DNA from 2 places in the Jeotgalicoccus saudimassiliensis genome. Region 1 is predicted to be linked to the other one. Evidence: riboswitches for the same ligand, from Rfam matches in the RefSeq annotation. Region 1 holds a riboswitch; the other holds the start of a gene.
The links. Region 1 has a riboswitch for preQ1 ahead of RZ44_RS10050 (QueT transporter family protein). Riboswitches for the same ligand answer to the same signal wherever they lie in the genome.
Positions count from the first base shown of each region.

Region 2: it holds a riboswitch for preQ1, as region 1 does, so the genes downstream of both, queF (preQ(1) synthase) here and RZ44_RS10050 (QueT transporter family protein) in region 1, are expected to answer to the same signal.

Region 1 is NZ_CCSE01000001.1:2,011,405-2,019,964, reverse strand. It holds gene RZ44_RS10075 (fructose bisphosphate aldolase) at 1-351, shown strand, start outside; gene RZ44_RS10070 (cysteine hydrolase family protein) at 407-952, shown strand; gene RZ44_RS10065 (phospholipase D family protein) at 1,140-2,582, opposite strand; gene RZ44_RS10060 (RluA family pseudouridine synthase) at 2,714-3,391, shown strand; gene RZ44_RS10055 (NRDE family protein) at 3,378-4,151, shown strand; PreQ1 riboswitch class I at 4,154-4,197, shown strand; gene RZ44_RS10050 (QueT transporter family protein) at 4,207-4,656, shown strand; gene RZ44_RS10045 (RidA family protein) at 4,710-5,981, opposite strand; gene groL (chaperonin GroEL) at 6,254-7,879, opposite strand; gene groES (co-chaperone GroES) at 7,919-8,203, opposite strand; gene RZ44_RS10030 (CPBP family intramembrane glutamic endopeptidase) at 8,393-8,560, shown strand, end outside.
Region 2 is NZ_CCSE01000001.1:1,099,277-1,107,836, forward strand. It holds gene pruA (L-glutamate gamma-semialdehyde dehydrogenase) at 1-1,443, opposite strand, end outside; gene RZ44_RS05260 (amidohydrolase) at 1,562-2,845, opposite strand; gene RZ44_RS05265 (M20 metallopeptidase family protein) at 2,847-4,022, opposite strand; gene RZ44_RS05270 (GNAT family N-acetyltransferase) at 4,061-4,684, opposite strand; gene RZ44_RS05275 (hypothetical protein) at 4,768-4,983, shown strand; gene RZ44_RS05280 (alpha/beta hydrolase) at 5,000-5,908, opposite strand; PreQ1 riboswitch class I at 6,028-6,073, shown strand; gene queF (preQ(1) synthase) at 6,127-6,615, shown strand; gene RZ44_RS05290 (queuosine precursor transporter) at 6,662-7,309, shown strand; gene RZ44_RS05295 (ABC transporter permease) at 7,893-8,560, opposite strand, start outside.

The DNA.
Region 1 (8,560 bases):
AATGCTGCAGATAAAGAGCAGATTGAAGAAATTTTAAGAGATGCAATACTCGAAGAATTAAACGGTCTTGCTGAAGATGAGCTTGTAATGCTCAAACTGACAATTCCAACTGTACCTAACCTGTACAAAGAACTCGTTGATCACCCTAACGTGATTCGCGTTGTTGCACTTTCAGGCGGCTACACGAGAGTTGAAGCAAACAACTTATTAAAACAAAACGACGGTATTATCGCGAGCTTCTCACGCGCACTTTCAAGCGACTTAAACGCAGCACAGTCTGCTGAAGAGTTTGACGGTAAATTAGCTGAAGCTATCGATACTATCTACGACGCATCAGTAAACAAAAAATAATTAAAACTAAAGACAATGGCCTGCCATTGTCTTTTTTTATAAGGGGTATTTATTTATGAAAGCATTACTTAACATCGACTATACTTATGACTTCGTTGCACCGGACGGCAAACTGACTGCAGGCGAACCTGCACAAAAACTGCACGACTACATCGTGAATATCACACGCGAATTTATCGTTAATGGGGATTATACGGTATTTGCAATCGATGCTCACGAAGAAAACGATCAGTATCATCCTGAAACAAAACTGTTTCCGCCACATAACATTATCGGCACCGACGGACGGGATCTGTACGGCGAACTCGAGGCTCTTTATCAGGACAACAAAGACAAAGACAATATTTATTACACAGATAAAACCCGTTACTCTGCATTCGCCGGAACTGACATCGAACAGCGCCTCTCGGCACGCGGGATAACAGAAATCCATCTGGTCGGCGTCTGTACCGACATTTGTATACTTCACACTGCAATCGATGCATATAACAAAGGCTTTGATATCGTGATTCATCAGAATGGCGTTTCAAGTTTTAACCTTGATGCACACGAAATGGCGCTCCAGCACTTCAAAAACTCGCTTGGCACTGAAATTATATAATATTATTTGGAGCCGGGCCATGTTGTCCCGGCTTTTTGTATGTTTGTCCGGTGATGAAGTGTGTTCGTTGCGGAGGAATGACAGCGCCTCATTGCGGAGTAACGCCGCTTCCCCGGGAATGACAGCGCCTCATTGCGGTGAAAAATAAAAAGCAGACACTCCAAGCGAAGTGTCTGCCCTGTTATTGTTAAAATGTCGACAGTCCCGTAAATTCCTGCACTCTGTACAGTATTGTTTTCAGCGTCGATTCTTCTGCCTCTTCTTCATAATCAAGCGTATACTCGGCACCTTCGTTCGTCCACAGTCTGTTGAAGTACCCTGTCACTTCCCCTGCAAATTCACTGTCAGCAGGTGCCGTCACCATCATGTTTGTCTCCAGGTTATAGTCTGCAAGGTTCCGTCTCGTAAAGTTTGCGGATCCACCGTTAAATATTACTTCACCGTCTTTTTCCATCATGATAAATTTCGAATGGTATTGTTCTCCGCTCGATTTATACCAGCGGATATTCGCAGGTGTGTCATGCTTTGTCAGCTCATCGGCAACAGGCCGGTTCGGCACACCGTTTTTCTCGTTACCGAATGCGTCCTGATTAATATCAAGTATCATGTTCAGCTCTGCACCGCGGTCGAGTGCTGCTTTAAATGCTTCAACAACATCTCTGTCGGATAAATAAAACAGTCCAATGTTTAGTATATCGCCCTCTTCTGACGCGTTGACCATACGGAGAATATTATCTTTAATTTTCTCCTCCGTAATCAGCTTAACTGTATACTGTCCTTCACTGTCTTCTGTTTTCTTCGGCAGTTTATCGGCAAAGTCACTGAAGACGCGGGTATTGCCGCCGCTGAAGTTTACAACAGCACGTTCACTTTCGAGTAAATCATGCAGCATATCTCCGCTGACTTTCAGTGCTATATTCGAGTGATGTACACTCGCATCATGCGGGTTTGCCGACATCACGAGACCGTTCTTTTCATTAATAATCAACTTTCTGTGATTGGCTTTAAAGTTCAGCATCGACAGGTATGAACGGATGTTCACTTCCGGTCCCTGCGGTCTTAACGCATTGACCAGCCACTGTTCTTCAGATGAACCGAGCCACTGGAAGTATGTTCTGTAATACCCTGAGTACAGCGGGTTTGAATCCCTGAGCTTCGACAGATCTGTAAAGATAACCTCGATGCCCGCTTCTTTCAGTTCAGCGATATGCTGCGGCATATAAGTATCATAAAATGTATTGATACCGTCTGTTATAAAGATGATATCCATTTCAGGATTTTCTTCTTTTTTCGCTGTCAGCTTATCTGCCAGGTTTTGTGACAGCGGCGGAAAATCAAGCGTGTCATGGTTATAATCATCATTAAATAAAAACATATCTATTACTAAAAACTCTTCCGCTTCGTCAATCATCGTATACACTTCTTCAAAAATCTCCTGCTCTTCGGTAATTGTCCCTTTATTATCTGTATATGTAAGATCGTATAAAAATGACACATCATCTGTCTTATACTCTTCAGACTCGTATGACACACCGGAAGGCACCGGCATAAAATAACGCACACCGGAGACAACAAGAGGTATAAGTATTATTGCTGCAAAAATAATCGGGAAAAGATATCGTTTTTTCATTATCCACATCTGTAATTAATAGTATTAATTTACACTTATACCTATTCTATCAAAGAAACATTACGAAAGTGATAAGTTATTTGCAGTATAGATGGTATAATATAACTTACGAATTTTAAGGAGTGAAATGTGTGAATATTAAAGTACTGTACGAAGATAACCATTTACTCATTGTCGATAAGCCGGTTAACATCCCTGTCCAGGAGGACAGTTCAGAAGATAAAGACTTATTAACTATGTTAAAGGAATATATTAAAGAAAAATACAATAAACCCGGTGCGGTTTATTTAGGGCTGGTGCACAGACTCGACCGTCCTGTCGGCGGTGCCATTGTTTTTGCAAAAACTTCAAAAGCTGCGTCACGCCTGTCAAACGAAGTCCGTCTTCAAAACTTTGACCGCGAGTACCACGCTGTCGTTGAAAATCACCTGGATCAGAAAAAAGGTACATTAACGAACCATTTATTTAAAGACCAGAAAAAGAATATTTCAAAAGTCGTTCATAAAAACCACCGCGGCTCAAAAATGGCGAAACTGGACTATGAAACTGTCGATCAGAACAATAAGTTCTCACTTGTAAAAGTGAAGCTCCATACAGGCCGCTCGCATCAGATCCGCGTTCAGCTTTCTCATTTCGGCCATCCGCTTTTCGGAGATCAGAAATATAATAAGAATGCTAAAGTCGGTCAGCAGATTGCGCTGTACTCTACTTACCTGCGCATTAAACATCCTACGAAAGACGAGTACGTGGAAGTCCACTGCAACCCGCCGGAAACATTCCCGTGGAGTGATTTTAATGTGTCTTATTAATTTTAATATCGGTTCGCATGACAAATATAAAATGATTATTGCAGCAAACCGCGATGAATTTTATGCGCGCCCCACTGCATCTCTTCACTACTGGGATGATCATAAAAATATTTTGGGCGGCCGTGATTTAAAAGCGCACGGTACCTGGCTTGCCGTTTCAAAATCAGGTAAAATAGGAGCACTGACAAATATTCGTACGCCTGAAGAAATGACGGCCGAAGCTAAAAAATCACGCGGTGAACTCGTCGTTAATTATCTGCTGTCGGAAGATAATCCACAAGATTATTTAACAGCTCTTACAGCACACAGCAGTGACTATGCCGGCTTTAATCTGCTTGCAGGAACACCGGATGAACTTTACTATATGAACAATTACGATAACAATATCTCACGTGTTGCTGACGGCACTCACGGGCTGTCGAATGAATTTCTCGACACACCGTGGCCGAAAGTCGTTATCGGAAAAGATCAGCTGGATAAAGTAATTTCAGAGGACGATATAAATATAGATGCGTTGTTCGCCCTGCTCCGCATTGATACGAAAGCAGCAGATGACATCGTGCAGCAAACCGGTGTGGATTTTGAGCTCGAAAAGAAATTATCGCCTCTCTTTATCGACATCCCGGATTTTGATTACGGTACACGGTGTTCCACTGTTGTGCTCGTCGACCGTCAGAATAATATTACACTGATTGAACGCACGTTTAAAAACGGCGTGGAAACCGGTGAGATTTCAGAAACAATAGCAGTCAGTAAATAATTTTAAAACAGGTTCGCAAACTCCCTGTCAAAAAAACTAAGGAGAATTACGTAATATGAATGTAAGAGACATAGTGATTAACGGTGTTCTCGCTGCAATTTATGTGGCTTTAACCGTTATCAACCCGATCGGCACAGGTGCAATTCAGTTTAGAATCAGTGAAATGCTCTGCGTCATTCCATTTTTCAACCGGAAGTATATCGCCGGAATGATTCTTGGGGTCGGTATCGCAAATATTTTTTCAAGCCTCGGCTTAATCGACGTCGTTGTCGGTGTAACAATATCGGTTATTGCTTATTCATTAAGCTACTTTATAAAAAATGTCTGGGTCAACGCACTGCAGTACAGTGTGCTGGCAGGACTGTTCGTCGGCCTCGCGCTGTATCTGGTACTCGGGCTGCCGTACTGGTTCAGTGCAGCAACTGTCGGATTATCAACGCTGATTACGACATTTATCGGCACGCTTATATTTAAAAAAATCGGTCACAGAATATTGCCCGAATAAAATTAACGCCTCTGCATCATTGATGCAGAGGCGTATTTTTGTCCTGTCAATTATTATTCAGTTTCAGGTGGCGTACCTTCAGCATTGCCTGCAATTGAGTCCATCTGAATTAAAGCATCACCCTGTAATGCTGACACTCCGACTACTCTTCTTGCTGGTGTGCCTTCCGGGAAAAAATCACTGTAAACTTCGTTTACTGCTTCCATATCATTCAGGTCTTTAACGAAGATATTCACTTTAACCATATCTTCCATTACGTGGTCAACGCTTTCGATAACCGCTTTAATGTTCGTCAGTACCTGTTTAGTCTGTTCTTTAATTCCGCCTTCAACAAGTTCTCCTGTCGCAGGGTCAACCGGCAGCTGTGCTGACAGGTGGTTGTAGTGTGAGAATGCTACTGTCTGTGATGATAAGCTGTCGACAGGTGCTTCTTTAGTATTGTGTGCTTTAATCACAATACCGTGTCTGTCCTCGATTGCCTGAGGCGGTGTCCCGTCTCCGTGTGATACGACAGCTTCAATCTGTACCGAAGCGCCCATCTGCAGGTCTTTCACCTGAATTACAGTACGCGCAGGTACATAGTTAACCGTTCTTGCGATTGAAGAATCCGGGAAGAAAGTTGAGTATACTTCGTTTACTGCTTCCATATCTGCAAGATCTTTCACAAAAATATTCACTTTAACGATGTCATCAAAAGGTACATCGATGCCTGCTAAAATAGCTTTAATATTTTTCAGACTCTGTGCAGTTTCCGCTTTAATGCCGCCTGTAACGATTCTTCCTGTTGCAGGATCAACAGGCAGTTGTGCTGTAATGTTGTTGTAGTGTGAAAATGCTACTGTCTGTGATGATAAACTGCTGACAGGTGCAGAGTCAGTGTTGTTTGACAGTTTAATTAAATCTCCGGCCTGCGGTGCATTTGGAATCGTACCTTCGCCGTGTGATACAAGCGCTTCAACCTGTACTAATGCATCCATCGGTAAAGCTGCAGCAGCAACTGTTGTGCGTGCAGGTACATACGTCGGGAAGAAAGTTTTGTAAACTTCATCCACAGCGTCAACATCCTGGATATCTTTAACAAAAACAGAAATTCTGACGATGTCGCTCATTACGTGACCAACACTCTCAAGTACCGCTTCAATATTTTTAAAGCTCTGTTCAGCCTGTGCTTTAATTCCGCCTTCAACTAATTTTCCTGTTGCAGGATCTATTGGAAGCTGTGCTGAAAGGTTATTGTAGTGGGAAAAAGCCGATGATTGTGATGACTGGTCAAATTTCGGCGCGTTTTTTGTATTCGTTGCTGATACTGCATTATATTCACTCATAAATAGTATACTCCTTTAAAGTTAGGTTTATTTGAAACATATAATTAGCAGAATTTATGGCTTAGCCTACTGCTGAAAGTTATAAAATATATACTTCATTATCCACCTTACATCAGGAACAAATAAATAGAATTGTCATATAACACATTTTCATCTGTTCATTTTATTACTTCCTACAATAATAGAGTTTTAAAAAGGTCTTCCCAAGGTTGGATAACCTTATGAAAGACCTTCTCTTAACACCTATTAAATTCGAAATAGATTAACTATTATTACATCATGCCCGGCATTCCGCCGCCCATGCCGCCCATATCAGGGCCGCCGTTTTCTTCAGGAATGTCTGCAACGACTGCTTCTGTCGTTAAGAACATTGCTGCGACTGAACCTGCATTCTGCAATGCTGAACGTGTAACCTTAGTCGGATCCACGATACCTGCATCAATCATGTTTACCCACTCAGCAGTATCAGCGTTATAACCAATACCCGGCTTCTGATCTTTCAGCTGGGAAACTATTACCGAACCTTCCTGGCCCGCATTTTCAACAATCTGGCGTAATGGAGCTTCAAGTGCTTTCAGTACGATGCTGATACCAGTCTTCACATCGCCTTCCGCTTCAAGTTCTGCAACTTTAGAGTACACTTCTACAAGTGCAGTTCCCCCGCCTGCTACAATACCTTCTTCTACTGCAGCACGCGTAGAGTTCAATGCATCTTCGATACGAAGCTTGCGTTCTTTCATTTCAGTTTCTGTTGCTGCACCGACTTTAAGTACTGCAACTCCGCCAGCTAATTTAGCTAAGCGTTCCTGTAATTTTTCTTTATCGAAACTTGAAGTCGTTTCTTCAAGCTGTGCTTTAATCTGATTCACACGTGCTGAGATAGCTTCTTTGTCCCCGGCACCTTCAACGATAGTCGTATCATCTTTAGATACGTGAACTTTGCTCGCGTTACCTAAAAGATCAATTGTTGCATCTTTAAGTTCAAGACCAAGCTCATCAGTAATCACCTGTCCGCCTGTTAATGTCGCAATATCTTCAAGCATTGCTTTACGGCGGTCGCCGAAGCCTGGTGCTTTAACTGCGATAACATTAAATGTTCCGCGGATTTTATTTAGTACAAGGTTAGTCATTGCATCGCCGTCAACGTCATCTGCAATAATTAAAATTGGGCGTGACTGCTGAACAATCTGCTCTAATAATGGTACAAGATCCTGAATGCTTGAAATCTTTTTATCCGTAATTAATACGTACGGATTGTCGAGTTCAGCAATCATTTTCTCAGAGTCAGTCACCATGTAAGGTGACAGGTAACCGCGGTCAAACTGCATTCCTTCAACCACTTCAAGTTCAGTTTTAAAGCCGCGTGATTCTTCAATCGTAATGACACCGTCATTGCCGACTTTCTCCATAGCTTCTGAAATAAATTCACCGATTTCAGGGTCGTTTGCAGAAATTGCACCAACCTGTGAAATTGATTCTTTATCCTGAACAGGTTTTGAAACTTCCTGCAGTGCTTCAACAGCGCGTTCCACAGCCATGCCGATACCAGTACGGATGCCGACAGGGTTCGCACCGCTCGTTACGTTTTTAAGACCTTCCTGAATCATTGCTTGCGCAAGTACTGTTGCAGTTGTTGTACCGTCACCGGCAATTTCGTTTGTCTGGTTTGCAACTTCCGCTACGAGTTTTGCACCCATATTCTCATACTTATCTTCAAGTTCGATTTCTTTGGCAATTGTCACACCATCGTTAGTAATTAACGGTGATGAAAATGCTTTATCTAAAACGACGTTACGTCCTTTTGGTCCTAATGTTACCTTTACTGCATTTGCTAACTTATCCACTCCAGCCAGCATTGACTGGCGAGCATCTTCTGAAAACTTTAATTCTTTAGCCATTTTTCTGCCTCCTAATATGAATTATATATAGTTTTTATATTATTCAATTACTGCAAGAATTTCCGATTCCGAGAGAATTAAATATTCATTATCCCCATGCTGTACTTCTGTACCTGCAAATTTAGAATAGACAACTTTGTCGCCTTCTTTAACTTCAAGATCAATTTGTGTGCCATTTTCAAGTATACGGCCAGTTCCAACCGCGACAACTGTACCTTCCTGCGGTTTCTCTTTTGCAGAATCAGTTAAAATGATGCCGCTTTTTGTTGTTTCTTCTGTCTGAGTTAAATCTACAACTACACGATTTCCAATTGGTTTTAACATGGAAATGCCCTCCTTATTAATCTTAAGTTTTATAAAATTAATTGTATGATTTAGCACTCATGATTATCGAGTGCTAACAATAATTATAATAATCAAACTTGGTCAAAAATGCAAGTGATAAGACTAAAATATTTTGGACTTCAGCACTTTTAATGTAAGATAATATTATTGATTATTGGAGGTTTAATCGTGAGACGCGTATACAGTTTATTAATTATCCTAACATTTTTAGCAGTACAGTTTGCACTGCTCCCGGTCGGCTTAATTTTCACAGCCATGGACCCTTCTCTCGGTCCCGGCGAACTCGTTGAAAAACTGATGCCGTATCAGGTCGTTACATTCGCACTTGGTGCAGTT
Region 2 (8,560 bases), 910 kb from region 1:
TGGGTGGTATCCAACGATTGCACCGGTACAGTCACGGTTGAAGTATAAGTTACCTACCATGAAGTCACGGCGTGCTTCTTCAATGTGCTCTCTGTTTTTCGTAATTACAGCACCTGTCAGACCGTAGTCTGTATCATTAGCGAATTCAATCGCTTCTGTGAAGTTAGATGCTTTCGCAAAGCCTACTACAGGTCCGAAGATTTCTTCCTGCATTAAGCGGTCGTCGTGCTTAAGTCCTGAGAATACAGTCGGGTTAACGAAGTGTCCTGTTTCGTTGTCGATTGTACCGCCAACTTCCAGTTTACCTTCTTCTTTACCGATTTCGATATACTTCTCAATTTTCTTAACTGAAGCATCGTCGATTACCGGCCCCATATAGATATCCGCTTCAGGGTCGCCGATAGTTAATTCTTTAGTTTTCTCAACTACTTTTTCAAGTAGTTCATCGTGAATATCGTCAAGTGCGATTACACGTGAACAAGCCGAACATTTTTGTCCGCTGAATGCGAATGCTGATTTAACGATCGCCCCTGCTGCAAGCTCAAGGTCTGCACTGCTGTCGACAACGATTGTATCTTTACCGCCCATTTCAGCGATTACACGTTTAAGGTTAACCTGGCCGTCCTGAACGATTGCAGCTTTCTCGTAGATGTTAACACCAACGTCTCTTGAACCTGTGAATGATACGAATGCTGTATCTTTGTGTTCAACTAACAGGTCACCGATTTCACGGCTTGAGCCCGGGATGAAGTTAACAACGCCGTTTGGCATGCCTGCTTCTTCAAGAACTTCCATAAATTTATAAGCAATTACAGATGCTTTGGATGATGGTTTTAATAATACTGTGTTTCCTGTTACGAGTGCAGCAGCTGTCGTTCCTGCCATGATCGCAAATGCGAAGTTCCATGGGGAAATTACAAGGCCGACACCTAAAGGAATATAATTGAATCTGTTGTACTCGCCCGGACGTGATTCAACTTTACGTCCGTCTTTTAATTCAAGGTTTTGTCTTGCATAGTACTCAAGGAAGTCGATTGCTTCAGCAGTATCTGCATCCGCCTCTTTCCAAGGTTTACCTGCTTCTTTTACAAGGAGTGCCGTAAATTCGAATTTTCTCTTACGAACGATTGCAGCAGCTTTGAAAAGTACATCTGAACGGAACTCAAATGATGATTTTCTCCACTCTTTAAATGTTTCTTTCGCAGCATCCATTGCCTGCAATGCTTCTTTTTCACCAGCCTGAGACATGTCACCGATGATTTCTGATTTCTTCGCCGGGTTGTATGACTCGAGCTTTTTATCAGTAAGGATACGCTCACCGTTAATGATTAACGGATATTCCGATCCGAAGTCTTTCTTAACTGTTTCAAACCCCTTGCTTAACGCATTTTTGTTCTCGTCTAACGAAAAATCTGAAAATGGTTCGTGTTTGTACGGTATCATAAAATAAATTCTCCTTTGTTTTTTAATAATATATAAAACTTATTAAATTTATTCCGCATTTTTAAGATAACATTATTTACTAATTTGTCCAACTAAATCTGTTTAATTTTTTAAATATTTAGTCCCTTTTCATGAGCGAATTCACAATATCGATATATGCTGATATGGCAACATGTAAAACGCTCTCATCCAAATCAAATTTCGGGTGGTGATGACCGTATTTCAGTTCAAATGGAAACAGCATATACGTCGCTTTTCCATTTTTCTCCAGTACTCTTTCCATCATCATCGTGACATCTTCCGACGCACCGAGCGGCAGCGTGTCTTTTAAATCTGTTATCAGCCTGTTGTTTTTTACAGCTTCTTTAACAGCCGTAATCAATTCAGCTGAACAGGCTGCATCAGGCGCTTCACCCATTCCGATAATTTCAACGTCATTTTCATACATATCCGCCGCTGCCTGAATGACCGTTTTCGCTTTTTCATACATATAATGATTCAATTCGGTCGTTTCACCGCGGGTTTCAATTTCCATAAGCGCAAAATCGGCAATGACATTCCTGCCGCTTCCCGCCCGCATCGTACCTACGTTAATACGTGTTGAACCGTCACCGTGACGTGCGATCGCATTCAGGTTCAGTGCTGCAGCCGCTGCTGCGAGCAGCGAGTTGTTGCCGGCATCCGGCTCAACACCTGCGTGAGCGGACTTCCCTGTAAACTTCACATCGAACTTTGAACTTGCAAGAAAATCGGTCGTTCCGGCACTGACCGTGCCGACAGGTAAATTTCTGATGCCGAGGTGTCCCGAGAAGAAGTAATCCACATCATCGAGCCAGCCTTTTTCAACGACAGACTTCGCACCGCGGACACTCTCTTCCGCCGGCTGGAAAATAATCGTGAACCTGCCTTTAAGGGATGCCTTGTTGGCATTTATATAGTCCGCTAAAAATAACCCGGTTGTGATGTGACCGTCATGACCGCATGCGTGCATTTCACCTTCATGCAGTGAGATAAACTTCTCACCGGCCGGAACGTGATTCTCATCCGTCGATTCTGTGATCGGCAGTCCGTCGATATCAAAACGGGCTGCAAAATGCGGTCCCGGCACACCCGTATCGAGTGTCGCTACTACACCGGTCGTGCCTTCTTTAACTTGTTCCAGAAATTCTTCCGGCACGCCGTACTGTTTTGCCCGTTCAGCACTTTTAGTAAACATCTCAGGTCCCGGCACACCGACCCGTGCACTTCTAAGCAGCACATCATCGCCGAGATAAAGCGTGTAATCCATCTGTTTCAGCACTTTGTATATTTCATACGTTGTTATAAACTCTGTAAATCCGACTTCCGGAAAACGGTGGAATCTGCGGCGCATCTCAACTAAATTTTCTTTTATCGTCGTCATATTATTCCACCGCCAGCTTCTCAAGTGAATCCAGCGCCATGTGGATCATAGCAGTAATGCCGTATTCAAACGCATCTTCGTTCAATTTGAATCCGGGATTATGGAGAGGTTTCTGTCCCTCACCGACAGATGTTCCGAGCCAGTAATACACTCCCGGATATTCCTGCAGGAATCTGCTGAAGTCTTCACCTGCGAGACTCGGCAGAACCGCCGGTGTTGCTTTTTCACCGTACAGATTATTAATTGATTTCTTCAGCTGTGCCGCCCACTCTGTATCATTTACAGTCGCCGGATAGCCGTCGAAAAATTCAATTTCCGCACTCGCTCCCATCGCTGACGTGACCTGTTCAACGATTTCAAAGAAACGTTTTTTAGCGAGTGCCTTCGTATCATCCGACTGTGTGCGGATCGTTCCTTCCAGTATCGCAGTTTCAGCAATAACGTTATGTTTAGTTCCGGCATCGAACCGGCCTACAGTAACGACTGCCGGTTTCATCGGGTCCGCATTTCTGCTGACGATAGTCTGCAGTGCACTGACAACCTGGTTGCCGACGATAATCGCATCCGTCGTACTGTGCGGCATTGATGCATGTCCGCCGGAACCGGTAATTTTAATTTTAAATCTGTCGGAATTCCCCATAATCGGACCTGCCATCACACCGAACTGACCGACTTCAAGGTCCGGCCAGACGTGCTGTGCAAGCAGCATATCCGGTTTATATTCATTAAATACGCCGTCTTCCATCATGCGTTTCGCTCCGCCGGTCGGCGACAGTTCTTCCGCAGGCTGGAATATTAACAGTATCGTTCCTTTAATTTTGTCTTTGTTCTCATTTAGTACTTTGCCGGCATGGAGCAGCATGGAAGTGTGCGCATCGTGCCCGCACGCGTGCATTACTCCATCTTTTAAAGATGTGAATGCTTCTCCCGAAGTTTCCGTAATCGGCAGCGCATCAATATCCGCTCTTATGCCGATTACTTTCCCCGGCTGTTCACCTTTAATAATGCCGAGTACTCCGGTACCTGCAAAACCTGTCTGATATGGAATATTAAATTCATCCAGTTTTGCCTGAATGCGTTTTGAAGTTTCATATTCTTCTGTGCTCAGCTCAGGATTGAGATGAAGCACCCTTCTGAATTCAACCGCATCATTAATAATATCTTTACTGATTTCCATTATTAGCCACCCCGTAATTGATTGTCTCTAACTGTGATTTATTTTTTGTAATAAGCGATAAAATCATCCTGCAGCGAATCACCGATATAGCTCTGTCCGGCGTTCATCATCCAGTCGTAGTTATCGTATTTTACATTTAATACTTCGCCTTTAATTTCCACTTCTTCATTCAGAGGCAGATATAAAATATGACGGCGTTTGCCGCCGTATTTCAGACGCGTTCTCATAATTTTAAAGCCGAGCTTAAATTTATCTTTTAAGCTTGCGAGATTGACCGGCATAACCGTAGAAAATATATAATCGAAGTCGCCGCTTTGACGCACCTGTTCAATTAAATATTCGCCCATTCTCATCTGAAGCTTCTGTCCACGGTGTTCAGGTTTCACGAGTGAAATTTCCGAGTAAATTGAACGTTCTCTCGGCACACCGACATCGTCAGCCAGGTGCTCTTCTTCATCCAGCGATGGAATATACATCATACGCAGTGCAATCAGTTCATCGTCGGCATACACCCCTGCAACGTACCCCTGCTCAAGGCATTTTTCAAATTCTTCCTGTGTTAGTTTTTCAAGTACTTCCTTCTGTTCAAGAAATTCGTAAACCGAATCCTGCAGCGCCATAATTTCCCCGATATTATTTAAGTTAAGTTTTACAAAGTTCATTGCAATGACGCCCTTTCTATTGTGTATTTGATGTTTATTTTATGTGTAGTACGGCTATTATTATATTGAGGAGTTGGTGCAAAATGAACATATTAGTAAAATGTCAGAACTCCAGCAATAATAAAACATTCTTTAAACTGATAAGTGACAGGGATCGCGAGAAAGCATCCGTTGATAACTTTATATATACCTGCATGAGAAAAACCGGTGACTTTGATGAGGATAATTTATTAGTGGAGCTGATTTACCCCGAACACACTGAGTTATATCTTGAATATACTTTAGATTACAGCCGTTAATTAACGGCTGTTTTCTTTATGTGATCTCATCCAGCCATTCGAACATTAACGGCACCCATTTTTGGACGTGCGGATTGACTTTTCCTGTAATATTCGTCGCGACACTTAAGCCGTGATCGCCTTTATGGAACGTATGCAGTTCCCACGGCACATTGTGCTGTTCCAGTGCATCTGCAAAGTCCAGCGAGTTTTTAATAAATACGAGTCTGTCTTCTCCCGTATGCCATAAAAATGTCGGCGGCGTGTTTTTTGAAACGTAGTTTTTTACGGTTGCCTTATCGAGAATATCGTCTTCGATCGTTCCGCCGAATACCATGCGGCTCGCCATAGACATATACTGCGGATCTCCGATACCGCGTTCCTCTGCAATAATTCTGTTCATATCGTAATCGAGAATCGGATAACCGAGCACCTGAAAGTTCGGACGGTACCATCTCGATTCTTTGCCGGTCAGTTCACCGAGCCATTCCTGATTCCAGTGGACGCCGAGACTTGCAGCAAGGTGCCCGCCGGCTGAAAATCCCAATACACCGATATTATCAGAATCTACATTATACTCGTGAATGTTCTCTCTGATATGTGCGAGAGTTAATGCCAGTTCGATTAACGGATTCGGGAATTCGGACCCGAGAACTTTATCCGGCTCAACCATAGAGGCAATTTTGTACATTTCGTCTCTTTCCGCTGTTCTGCCTTCTGCTTCAATCATCGAACCGATTGTCGAGTAACGCAGGATAAACACCTGATAGCCCTGTGCCAGAAAGTCATACGCAATCGGCTCCGCTTCGCGTTTTGACACGTACATGTAGCTGCCGCCGGGACAAATAACGACCGCCGGCTTCGCTTCAAACTTTACGCCGGAATCTCCGAGCAATGCTGTGACTTCTGCATGATAATTACCCACTTTAAACTTTTTGATTTCCATCGCTTCTGCCTCCGTACTGTTGTTACCTTAATAATACCAAATATTCAGTACATATATGAAGAAATTAGAATCTGGACCTTTGTATACGGTATATGTATAATGAGCTGTGCAAATAAAAATACGAAGAGGTTCTTAGCCATACCCTCTTAAAAAAACTAAGACACACTGACACGTGCCTTCGTTGGCGCGTGTTTTTTTATTAAAGGAGGAACTTTACAATGACTGAAGATTATTCCAAAGATTTAAGTCTGCTTGGAAATCAGAACGTGGAATATAAATTTGATTATAATCCAGAAATACTGGAAACATTTGAGAACGGACATCCCGGCCGTGACTACTTTGTGAAATTTAACTGCCCGGAGTTTACAACACTCTGCCCGATGACGGGCCAGCCGGATTTTGCAACGATTTATATCAGTTACATTCCGGATGTGAAGATGGTTGAAAGCAAGGCATTGAAATTATACTTATTCAGCTTCCGCAACCACGGCGGATTTCACGAAAACAGCATCAACATGATTGTCGATGATCTCGTTGAACTGATGGATCCGAAATACATCGAAGTATGGGGTAAGTTCACACCGCGCGGCGGCATTTCAATAGACCCCTACGTAAACTACGGACGTCCGGGTACGAAATACGAGACGATGGCGGACCACCGCATGATGAATCACGACATGTATCCGGAAACTGTAGACAACAGATAAGTGGGACGGCTAAGAATTTCTTCCATTTTAAACTGGAGGGAATACATTGATATTTTATTTGACCGCATTATTTGCAGGACTGCTCGTCGTATCAAACATACTGGCAGTTAAAGTATTTACAGTTCTGGGATTTGATTTACCCGCAGCTGTCATCGTCTATATGGCAACATTTTTAATAACGGATGTCATCGGTGAAGTATACGGAAAGAAAATGGCAGCCCGTGCCATACGCGCAGGCTTTATCGCGCAGCTTATCGTATTATTTTTCATTTACATAGCAGTTGAAGTACCCCCTGCCCCGTTTTTTGAAATGCAGACCGAATACGAAATGATTTTAGGCGGCAGTTTCCAGGTTATAATTGCGAGCCTCGTGTCGTACTTGGTCAGCCAGAACCTTGATGTATTGATATTTCATAAATTAAAAGAACGCCACGGCAGACGTCATTTGTGGCTCCGCAATAACTTTTCCGCAGTCATTACACAATTTGCCGATACGAGCATATTTATCGTCATTGCATTTATCGGCACAGTACCGCCGAACATACTGATCAGCATGATTTTTATGCAGTACATCGCGAAAATTATTATCGTGCTCCTCGATACCCCGATTGTGTATCTTCTCGTCGGTATTGCACGCAAACAACTCGATAAAGAACGCGCGATGCTGATGGAGGTCACAGAGAAAGTGAATTGATGGTCTGGTGTGCCATTCTCAATTCCACAATGGCACACCGGAGGCGCTACCGTGCCATTCTCATTTCCACAATGGCACACCGGAGGCGCTACCGTGCCACTCTCACCTCCACAACGGCACACTAAAGAGCCCACTGTGCCATTCTCATTTCCACAATGGCACACTAAAGAGCCCACCGTGCCGTTCTCATTTCCACAATGGCACACTAAAGAGCCCACCGCGCCATTCTCACTCCCACAATGGCACACTAAAGAGCCCACCGTGCCATTCTCACTCCCACAATGGCACACTAAAGAGCCCACCGTGCCATTCTCAATCCCACAATGGCACACTAAAGAGCCCACCGTGCCATTCTCAATCCCACAATGGCACACTAAAGAACCCACCGTGCCGTTCTCAATCCCACAATGGCACACTAAAGAACCCACCGCGCCGTTCTCAATCCCACAATGGCACACTAAAGAACCCACCGCGCCATTCTCAATCCCACAACGGCACAACAGACAACAAACCAGCCACCCATCCAATACAAATAAAAAGCCCATACGTCCAAAGACGTATGGGCTCATACCTATGTTTAATCCTATATACTTTTCCGCACGACTTTTTTGTAGTACCCAAGCGACATCAGTGCGAATATGGAATAAAGCATTGTGTAAACACCAACGACAATCAGTGTCGGCGTCCACATCTCAATTCCGAAAATAAACCATCCGGATTTAACTGCAAACAGAGAGTGCAGCAGTCCGATAATTAACGGTATTCCGAATGAGATAATCATCTTCAAGGCAAGTCCTTTTAAGATTTCTCCCTCTGAGAAGCCGAGTTTACGCAGCACATTGTAGCTGCCTTTCTCGTCTTCACATTCATCGATCTGTTTAAAGTACAGGATGCATCCCGATGTTAACAGAAATGCGAACCCTAAAAACCCGATGATAAATGTCATCATACCGGATAACTCGACCATCTCATTGTACTCTTTCAGCTTAGATTCAAATGACGGGTGTGCGTCATCATTCATCAGATCGTATACTTCCTGTTCATCCCCGCCCGCTATATTAAATGCATACAGTTCTGACGGCATTTCAAAATCAGTATCCGGTTCCGGCTGATGTTTCGTGAGTTCCTGATACACTGCCTCATCCACAATCAGGACGGGCATTCCGAATGACAGGTATGCAGGCAGAACACCTTCACTCATCGTTTCAGTCACTTCAACTGTTCTTTCATATCCTTCTCCGTCAGTGAAAG